2 regions of the Mesobacillus sp. genome follow, and region 2 is predicted to be linked to the other one. Evidence: predicted binding sites of a transcription regulator. Region 2 holds the regulator's gene; the other holds the start of a gene.

Region 1 (4,812 bases), on a different contig from region 2:
TCGTCCTTGCTGATGGTGTGAATTCCTTGCTATCCAAGCAGCTTGGTTTCCACAGGGAATTCCGCCCAGATGAAGTCGCTCTTACTGTCATGGAGGTTATCAATCTTCCTAAGGATAAAATCAATGAGCGCTTTAATCTTGAAGGAAACCATGGTACAACGATTGAAATCTTTGGGGATTCTACAAAAGGCAACCTTGGTACTGCATTCTTGTACACAAACAAGGAGAGCTTGAACATCGGGGTTGGAACAACATTATCAAGTATGATCAAAGCGAAGCTCAAGCCGTATGAGCTATTGGATTATTTGAAAAAGCATCCGATGGTGCGACCATATCTTGAAGGCGGTGAATCAGCTGAGTACCTTGCCCATTTAATACCTGAAGGCGGATACCATTCCGTTCCCCGGGTTGTTGGCAGCGGAGTCCTTGTAGTAGGAGATGCAGCCCAGCTAGTAAATGCCATCCATCGTGAAGGCTCCAATATGGCAATGGCATCAGGACAGATGGCTGCAGAAGCGATCGTGGAGGCAAAGAAGGATGGCGACTTCAGTGAAAGAAGCCTTAACCGCTACAAAGAAGCGTTATTCGGAAGCTTCATTATCAAGGACCTTGAAAAGTATAAGGATGCAGCCCATACCTTTGAGAAATATCCGCAGTACTTCAAAGAATATCTTCCAATGATGAACCAGGCAATGAGTAAGTTCTTTACTGTAGATGGTACTCCTAAGAAAGAAAAACAAAAGCAGATCATACGCAGCATGACATCAGAAAAGGGAACGCTTAAGGTAATGCAAGATATCTATCGTGCCTGGAAGGCGGTGAAATAATGTCAACGACAAACATCGAGGAAAAGCAATATCTGATCAGGTTTAAGTGTGACACAAAATCGCATCTGACTGTACTGGATCACGACATCTGCATGACTCAATGTCCTGACAAGCTTTGTACGGTTTTCTGCCCGGCAGAGGTATACAAATGGGAAGGAAAGCGAATGCAGGTAGGCTATGAAGGCTGCCACGAATGCGGGAGCTGCCGTATTGGCTGTCCATACCAGAATATCAAGTGGGAATATCCCAAGGGCGGTCACGGTATTGTATTCAGGCTTGCCTAGTTATCAGCATGGCTAAAAGCAGCTGGCGGACAATTCAAGTCCCGCCAGCTGCTTTCATTTTGTACACCGTTGGAAAAACGATATAGATTGAATTGAGAAAGGAGTATCAATGATTGGATCAAAGGTGGTTGAGCCGTGGAGGTTTCAGGCGCATGCAAAAGATATAAAACAAAATATAGCAAAAACTGCTCAGCTATAGCCAATTTTTTTTTGATTATTGTCATAAGAAAAGCGAATCAATTCATTTTTTATGGGATTTTTCCATTGGCATCATATGTAAGTTTTTTCACATAAGGGATCAAAAAGAGAAAAGCTAAATGGAGGAGGATGAGGAGAGTTTTAGGTTCAGCTGATTTTTTCCTGCAGGCGTACCGCGTGAAGCTGATCATGCCGGATTTTCATTTCTATGTTCCCGGCTGCATCGACAGCATCATCAAAGCGGTCGAAGAGGGATGATGAATAGACAGGTGTGCACCCATCGTAGAACCCAAAGGCATCAGATTTATAAATAGTGACGTTCCAGTGGTAATATTCGCTGCCTTCAGCGGGGGTGCCCTGGAGACCGATCAATAAATGGGTATGGAGCAAATCTGGATGTTCATCCAGAAAAGCCTTTTTATCACTCTGGCCAGCCTGGATCAGAGCTTTTTGATAAAAGTCTCGATAATATTCATTTTGCAAGGTAACTCACTCCCTTTGCTATAAGCTATAACTTCATTATATGTAAGGTTTCTAGAAATTTGAAGGCGAATTGTTAAAATTTTTTGAAATTTTCACAAAGTGTCATATTTTATTCAAATTTCCCCGGTTATATGCAATTTGTGATGGCAATCACAACCCAGTCAGGCAAAGAATTCTATACTAAGAGTATCTTAACGGTATGGGAGGAAATAAAAATGACTGGCTGCATGAGTGGAATGGATTTCAATTCTAAATTTAATTTATCCGAAGGGCTTCAGCAATTGAAGGATGAGCATCCGCCTTTATTGGTAATGCTGGACGAGCTGCTCAAGCTCTGCGAGAAGATAGAAGCAGGAGAACAAATGGAAGAGAACTTTGGATTGCTAAGACCTGCAGTAATTGACTTCCTGGCAGAGCTGGAGCCGCACTCAGAAAGGGAAGAAGGCGTCCTCTTTGAGATGATGGCTGCGTACATCGGCCGTGAGATGGGCCCAATTGCTGTGATGGAATATGAACATGATCAGGCCAAGAGATTCATCGGCACCTTCCTCCATCAAACAAAGGACGAAACAGCAGAATTTACTAAAGAACAGATGATTGAAAATGCAACTCTGATAAAAAATGCAAACTATACACTTGTCAGCCACTTCTCTAAGGAAGAGGGCATCCTTTTCCCAATGGCTGAGAATATGCTGACTGCTGAAGAAAAACATGAGCTTGCTGAACGCATCAGATTGATTTAAAAAAATGAAAAAGGTGAAGCGGAGGGGCAAAAATTCCCGTACGCTTCACCTTTTTATCGTTAAGCTTCCTCCGTAATTGTCACAAGCTTAATGTCCTTTGTATCGAATCTGTAGAAGGTATGGTCCTCGCTGGTGAATTCAATGATTCCTTCCTGGTCTTTCGCGTCCTGGATGGCATCTGAAATGTCCTCTCCTTCAATCGGGCGCGAAACTGAAAAATCCTTTTCAAAAAAATAATTGATTTTAAACTTAGACATGGTGATCTCCCTTCATTACTATACTCATTACATTTTTCCTTACAGGGAGACTGTCTAAACATTTTTCTGCAAATGGAAAATTTTAATTGTTCCATTTTGCCAGCGTTTCATCTGAAGGAAGGAATAGCGTCAGAATTCCTAGAATCGGAAGGAAGCCTACTCCAATTATCATAGTTGTTAATCCGAACATGTCTGCAATCGTTCCAAGGCCGACTGAACCGATTGCACCCATTCCAAAAGCAAGACCTACTGTCAGGCCAGCCATCGTGCCGATTTTTCCCGGAACCAGCTCCTGGGCATAAACGACAGTGACTGAAAAGCTCGACATTAGGATAAAGCCGCTAACCAATAGCAGGATAAAAGCGGCAGCTGTTGGGACAAACGGGATGATGACGGATAATGGAGCAGTCGCTATCATAGAAAGGAAAATAACATTCTTCTTCCCGAAACGGTCTGCCAGAGGCCCTCCAAAGAATGTGCCAAAAGCACCTGCAACGAGGAAGGCGAAAAGGAACATTTGAGATTCCCTGATTGATAGGCCATATTTGTCGATGGCATAAAACGCATAGAAATTAGTCATTCCCGATATATACCAAGAGCGCGCAAAAATCAGGAAAAGTATCAGTAGCAGTGCAATCTTGACATTTTTTGTAATACCCTTGTTTACTTGCTTCCCCGTTTGCTTCGCTTTTGCGGCTATCTTTTCCAAATTCAGTTTGCGAGAATACCAGACTGCAATGTAAATCAGCAGAGCGACAGCAATTGCTGCCACCAGGGTGAACCAGGCAGCACCTATTTGGCCAAGGGGAACAAGGATTAGTGCTGTTATAAGCGGAGCAAGTGCCTGTCCGGAATTCCCTCCAACCTGATAAATCGATTGGGCAAGTCCCCTGCGAGGTCCAGCGGCCATATAGGCTACCCTTGATCCTTCAGGATGGAAAACAGCTGATCCCAGCCCGATGAACAGGACGGACAGGATAACGAATTCAAAGCTTGAGGCGAAGGCCAGCCCCAGTACGCCAAACATCGTCGAGGTCAATCCGATTGGCAATGCGAATGGCATTGGTTTTTTATCCGTTGCCATGCCGATCATTGGCTGAAGCAATGAAGACACGATATTCAGCGAAAAACCTATGATTCCAAGCTGTGTAAACGTAAGTCCCATTGATTTTTCGAGGATTGGAAACATGGCTGGTATCACGGATTGGATTGAGTCGTTCAGCAAATGGACGAGCCCAATGATAAAAAGGATTTTATATGCTGTTTCGTTTTGTTTCTGCGGTTTGATTTTGACAGCTGCAGCAGATTGAGTCATAGTTGTCTCCTTTGGGAATTATTTCGGTTTCCTACATTTTATTTTACAAAAAAAGTCTCCAGATAAAAATAGCTTTTATAATTAAAAATGTGATGTAATATAATTTGAGTATTGCGAAAAGTAAAATAAACGAGGGGAAAAGGGATATGGAAAAGTCGGTTGATCAATTAATGACAGAAAGGATTCTGAATGAATTCCTGGAATCGTATGGACTTGAAAAAGAAGTGAAAAAGCTTGGCGATTTCGAAAACTATGTTTATGAGACCTGCCAAGGTGAAAAAGCTTATATTTTAAGGATTACACACAGCTCACACCGAAGAGGGACTGACATTCTTTCTGAACTTGACTGGATGCAGCACCTGCATCGATCAGGTATTTCTGTTCCTGAGGTTTATGAGTCCAGAAAGGGTCTTCTGGTCGAAACCATCCCTGCAGGTGATGGCAGTGAATTTTATGGCTGCCTTTACTCCAAGGCTGCCGGGAAACCGGTGAGTGTCCGTTCTGAAAAATTTGATGCTCAGCTGTTCAAGGCATGGGGTGAGACAACTGCGTTGATGCACCAAGCAACAAAAGGATATGAACCTGCAGATGGGATTAAAACCAGGAACAGCTGGGAAGAGGATGAAATACTGGAAGTTGAGAAGTATTTTCCAACAGGCGAATTCCAGCTTGTAGAGAATGCAAGGGAGCTGTTAGATCGCATAA
Region 2 (4,812 bases):
TCACCCATTGGCCTGTCCATGCGCTCCATTTTATCCAGCTGTTTACGCCGGCTTTGCGCTCGTTTAGTAGTGGATGCGCGAGCCAGGTTGCGCTGGATGAAATCCTGCAGCTTGGCGATCTCATCCTGCTGCTTTTCGTAAAGCTTCAGGTCCCGTTCGTAGTTCTCAGCCTTCTGGTCCAGATAAGAACTATAGTTGCCCGGGAATTTCGTCAGCTGGTGGCGGGAGATTTCATAGACCTGATTGACGACCTTATCCAGGAAATAACGGTCGTGGGACACAATCAGGATTGCGCCAGGGTAGCCTTGCAGATACTGCTCCAGCGACGAAAGAGTGTCAATATCCAGGTGGTTCGTCGGTTCGTCCAGGATTAAAATATCCGGGCGGGTCAACAGGAGCTTGGCTAATGCAAGTCTTGTTTTTTGGCCCCCGCTTAAAGTGGATATTTTTGTGGAATAATCAAAGGAATGAAAGTTCAGGCCATGCAAAACTGAACGGATGTCCGCTTCATACTGGTATCCGCCTTTTTCCTTAAACTGGACCTGCAGAATATCATATTCTTTTAGAACTCTGTCGTATTCTGTCTGGTTTGACAGGATGTCAGGATCCGACATTTTTTCCTCTAGCCGGCGAAGGTCCTTTTCCATGCTGTGAAGATGGGAAAAGACGCCAAGCATTTCGTCCCAGATGCTTTTCTCGGACTCCAGCCCAGTATTTTGTGCGAGATAACCGATGCTTGTACCCTTTGGACGGATGATTTCACCGCCATCATGGCTTTCATGTCCAGCGATGATTTTGAGGAGGGTCGATTTTCCAGCCCCATTGCGGCCAACAAGGGCAACACGGTCATTTGTCTGTATTTCAAACTTTATATTCGATAAAATAAGATCAGCAGCAAAATATTTTGAAAGCTGATTAACTTGTAATAATATCATTTTTTTCACCTCTATTGCCTTAGAGATAGTGTACCCCATTCAAATAGGCTCGGCAATATATGCGCCCCCTTCAAATGAAGGTTTGGCAAGGAATTTGTGAAGTTGGCAACAAAGTTCACACACAACTTTGTGAAAATAGTGTATTATTTTGTTTGAAAGGAGCTTGAACATGGCAGAGTTTACTCATTTTAATGAAGAAGGCAGGGCGAAAATGGTTGATGTCAGCGACAAACCTGAAACGGTTCGTACAGCGGTTGCCCATTCGAGCATCATTGTTAATGAAGATATATATGTAAGAATTACTGAAAATAAAATGAAAAAGGGCGATGTACTGGCTGTTGCCCAGGTTGCCGGCATCATGGCAGCAAAAAAAACGTCGGAAATCATTCCGATGTGCCATCCGCTTCCATTAACAGGGATTGACCTTTCGTTCGATTGGGAGCAAAATGAAAGTGACTATATTTTAAATATCACTGCATCTGTAAAAACAAAAGGGAACACCGGTGTAGAAATGGAAGCGTTAACAGCAGCTTCAGCATGTGCGCTGACTGTTTATGATATGTGCAAGGCCGTGGATAAAGGAATGGTGATCGGCAAGACATACCTCGTCGAAAAAACCGGCGGGAAGAACGGTGATTTTAAGAGAGAAGATAAGTTGATTTAAATCTAGAACAGGGTGGAGGATGGAGTATGACGAACGAGCCTATGAAAATTCCGCAGGCAACGGCAAAACGTTTGCCGCTGTACTACCGTTTCCTGCTGAACCTGCATTCATCTGGGAAGCAGCGGGTTTCATCAGCTGAGCTAAGTGAAGCGGTAAAGGTTGATTCTGCCACAATCAGAAGGGATTTTTCCTACTTTGGTGCGCTTGGCAAAAAAGGGTATGGATATAATGTGAATTATCTGCTTACCTTTTTCCGGAAGACACTTGATCAGGATGAGCTCACGAAAGTGGCGCTGATCGGGGTAGGTAATCTCGGTACAGCCTTTTTGAATTACAATTTTTCCAAGAACAATAATACGAAGATTGAAATTGCCTTTGATGTTGACCCGGATAAGGTTGGCACGAAGATTGGCGAAGTGCCGGTCTACCATATGGATGACCTTGATAAAAAGGTGGTCGAGGAAGGCGTGCAGGTTGCGATCCTGACTGTTCCGTCAGCTGTTGCCCAGCCGATTACCGATCGATTAGTCCAGGCAAATGTCAAAGGGATTTTGAACTTCACGCCTGCAAGACTGAATGTACCTTCATCCATCAGGATCCACCATATTGACCTGGCGGTAGAACTGCAATCATTAATTTATTTCCTTAAACATTATCCGACTGATGTCGAAACAGAAGCAGAAGAATTGTAAAAGAGATAGCCTCTTCGAGTGGAAGGGTTTAATTTATAGACAAAAGGGCCCGGAATTCCGGACCCTTTTTTGGTTTGAAGGACAGACATGAGTGTTGCTTTAGAATAATGAAATTCATTTGTACGATAACTGCAGTCTATGCCTCTTCAATCGAAGAGGCTATTTTTTTTGGATTTGTTTCAGTTTGAAATGGAACAGGATCATCCTGATGCCAGACCCGAAGTCGAAGGTAGCGAGCAGGACGAGCAGGTATGTGAAAAATCCCCAGCCAGTTTCATTGACATTCTGGATGGCGAAGTAGGTGAACAAGCTGCCTAACAAGATGTAGACAATGCCTGAAAATAAAGGAGATTGTCTCATTAATTAAAGTCCCCCAATAAAGCTTTGGATTTTTTCTGCTTCTCTTATCATTCTCTCAATGTCTTCTCTGAATACGGACTGAAGCAGGACAACGAATGTATTCATTGTAACATGGGCAATGATCGGTACGATGATTCGTTTTGTTTTTACATATAGGAAGGCAAAGGTAAAGCCCATCGCGGAATACAGGATGACATGCTCAGGCTCCATATGAGCAAGCGCAAAAATAACCGAACTGATCAATGCCGCAAAAAAGAAGTTCATTTTTTTATGAAGGCTGCCGAAGATGATTTTCCGGAAGACGATTTCCTCCAATATCGGACCGATGATTGAGCTCACAAGGATGACGACGGGGAAGCTTTCAATCAGGTTGATGATATCCTGGGTGTTCTCCGAGCCCATTTCAATACCGAGCATCTGTTCAATGCTTGCCGCGATGGACTGGGCCATCAATGCCAGGAACACACCGGCTATCGCCCAGGCTGCCGAACTTGCTGGCGAAGCCATTCCGCGTAAATCATCCTCCATCCTCTTTTCTTTTCGTAAAATAAGCAGCACGATGACCAGAGTTAGACTGAAACTGATCACAAGCCAGTAAGGAATCGAGAGTGTTTCCATCTCTTTCAGGCTTTTGCCCATTGCAGCTCCTACGAATGCTACAATCGGGAGGCCAACAAGGCTTGAAAGCTGCATGGCAATATAAATGATGATGATGTACCAATATTCCTTTTTCAATATGCTAATCTCCTTTAGGGCAAGTTCATAAGTTTATATACGATTCAATTCTATAAAGGTTCCGTTGTTACACTATCTCTCCATTTTACTAGCAGAGACCCTGAAAGTTCAAATTGCAGGTGCCTGGCTTAAAAAAACGGTTAAAGATCATGAGGCCGATGCATACTCTTTAAGGTGGACTTTTTTAGGGATGTCCGATCCCCTAAAAGCCTTGCTGCAAAATCGAAATAAATCGGGAAATAGCTGATTTTGTCGCGGTAATCCCGGCAGCTGGGGATTAATAAATTTTATAAAAAAAATTGGACTTCATGCTTGCAAAAAAAATGGAGATTCATTATTATATAAATTGTGTTAGCACTCTATCGAGGAGAGTGCTAATAAAATAATCTACATATAATTTGAGGAGGTTGTTTCACTTGATCAAGCCATTAGGTGATCGCATTATTATCGAGCTTGTTGAGTCTGAAGAAAAAACTGCAAGCGGTATCGTTTTACCCGACACAGCGAAAGAAAAACCTCAAGAAGGTAAAGTTGTAGCTGTGGGCACAGGCCGTGTCCTTGAAAATGGGGAGCGCGTAGCACTTGAAGTTGAAGTTGGCAACCGCATTATCTTCTCAAAATACGCAGGTACAGAAGTGAAGTACCAGGGAACTGAATACCTGATCCTACGCGAAAACGACATTTTAGCAGTTGTAGAATAATAACTGTTAACGACAGTACGTTATAAAACCAAAAATTTGAGGAGGTTTTTTTACGATGGCAAAAGACATTAAGTTCAGTGAAGAAGCACGCCGTTCAATGCTTCGCGGAGTTGACGCTCTTGCAAATGCTGTAAAAGTTACTCTTGGACCAAAAGGACGCAACGTGGTTCTTGAGAAGAAATTCGGTTCACCACTGATTACAAACGATGGTGTAACAATTGCTAAGGAAATCGAGCTTGAAGATGCATTTGAAAACATGGGTGCTAAGCTTGTTGCTGAAGTAGCAAGCAAGACAAACGATGTTGCTGGTGACGGAACTACTACTGCAACCGTTCTTGCTCAAGCGATGATCCGTGAAGGCCTTAAGAACGTAACTGCTGGTGCTAACCCAATGGGCATCCGCAAAGGTATTGAAAAGGCTGTTGTTACCGCTGTTGAAGAATTAAAAGCAATTTCAAAGCCAATCGAAGGCAAAGCTTCTATCGCACAGGTAGCTTCAATCTCTGCTGCTGACGAAGAAGTTGGCCAATTGATTGCTGAAGCAATGGAGCGCGTTGGCAACGACGGCGTTATCACAATTGAAGAATCTAAAGGCTTCACAACAGAATTGGACGTTGTTGAAGGTATGCAGTTCGACCGCGGATATGCATCTCCTTACATGGTAACTGATTCTGACAAGATGGAAGCAGTTCTTGAAAATCCATATATCCTGATCACTGACAAGA

Evidence for each region. Region 2 encodes Rex, which represses fermentation and respiration genes when NADH is low (regulators of the CRP and FNR family bind a similar motif). Its sites were predicted from a motif close to TTGTGAAATATTTCACAA; they were not measured.
Region 1: AC3EBE_RS13495 (hemerythrin domain-containing protein) is a predicted target of Rex. The motif match lies at 1,873-1,890, and genes of this name have one in related genera.

The regions. Positions count from the first base shown of each region.
Region 1 is NZ_JBYNSB010000034.1:52,140-56,951, forward strand. Features, by position in the region: gene AC3EBE_RS13480 (FAD-dependent oxidoreductase) at 1-827, shown strand, start outside; gene AC3EBE_RS13485 (ferredoxin family protein) at 827-1,111, shown strand; gene AC3EBE_RS13490 (hypothetical protein) at 1,457-1,792, opposite strand; gene AC3EBE_RS13495 (hemerythrin domain-containing protein) at 2,008-2,535, shown strand; gene AC3EBE_RS13500 (hypothetical protein) at 2,595-2,792, opposite strand; gene AC3EBE_RS13505 (MFS transporter) at 2,875-4,107, opposite strand; gene AC3EBE_RS13510 (phosphotransferase enzyme family protein) at 4,254-4,812, shown strand, end outside.
Region 2 is NZ_JBYNSB010000028.1:5,059-9,870, forward strand. Features, by position in the region: gene AC3EBE_RS10915 (ABC-F family ATP-binding cassette domain-containing protein) at 1-935, opposite strand, end outside; gene moaC (cyclic pyranopterin monophosphate synthase MoaC) at 1,105-1,599, shown strand; gene AC3EBE_RS10925 (redox-sensing transcriptional repressor Rex) at 1,626-2,291, shown strand; gene AC3EBE_RS10930 (YdiK family protein) at 2,451-2,651, opposite strand; gene AC3EBE_RS10935 (CPBP family intramembrane glutamic endopeptidase) at 2,655-3,386, opposite strand; gene groES (co-chaperone GroES) at 3,803-4,087, shown strand; gene groL (chaperonin GroEL) at 4,143-4,812, shown strand, end outside.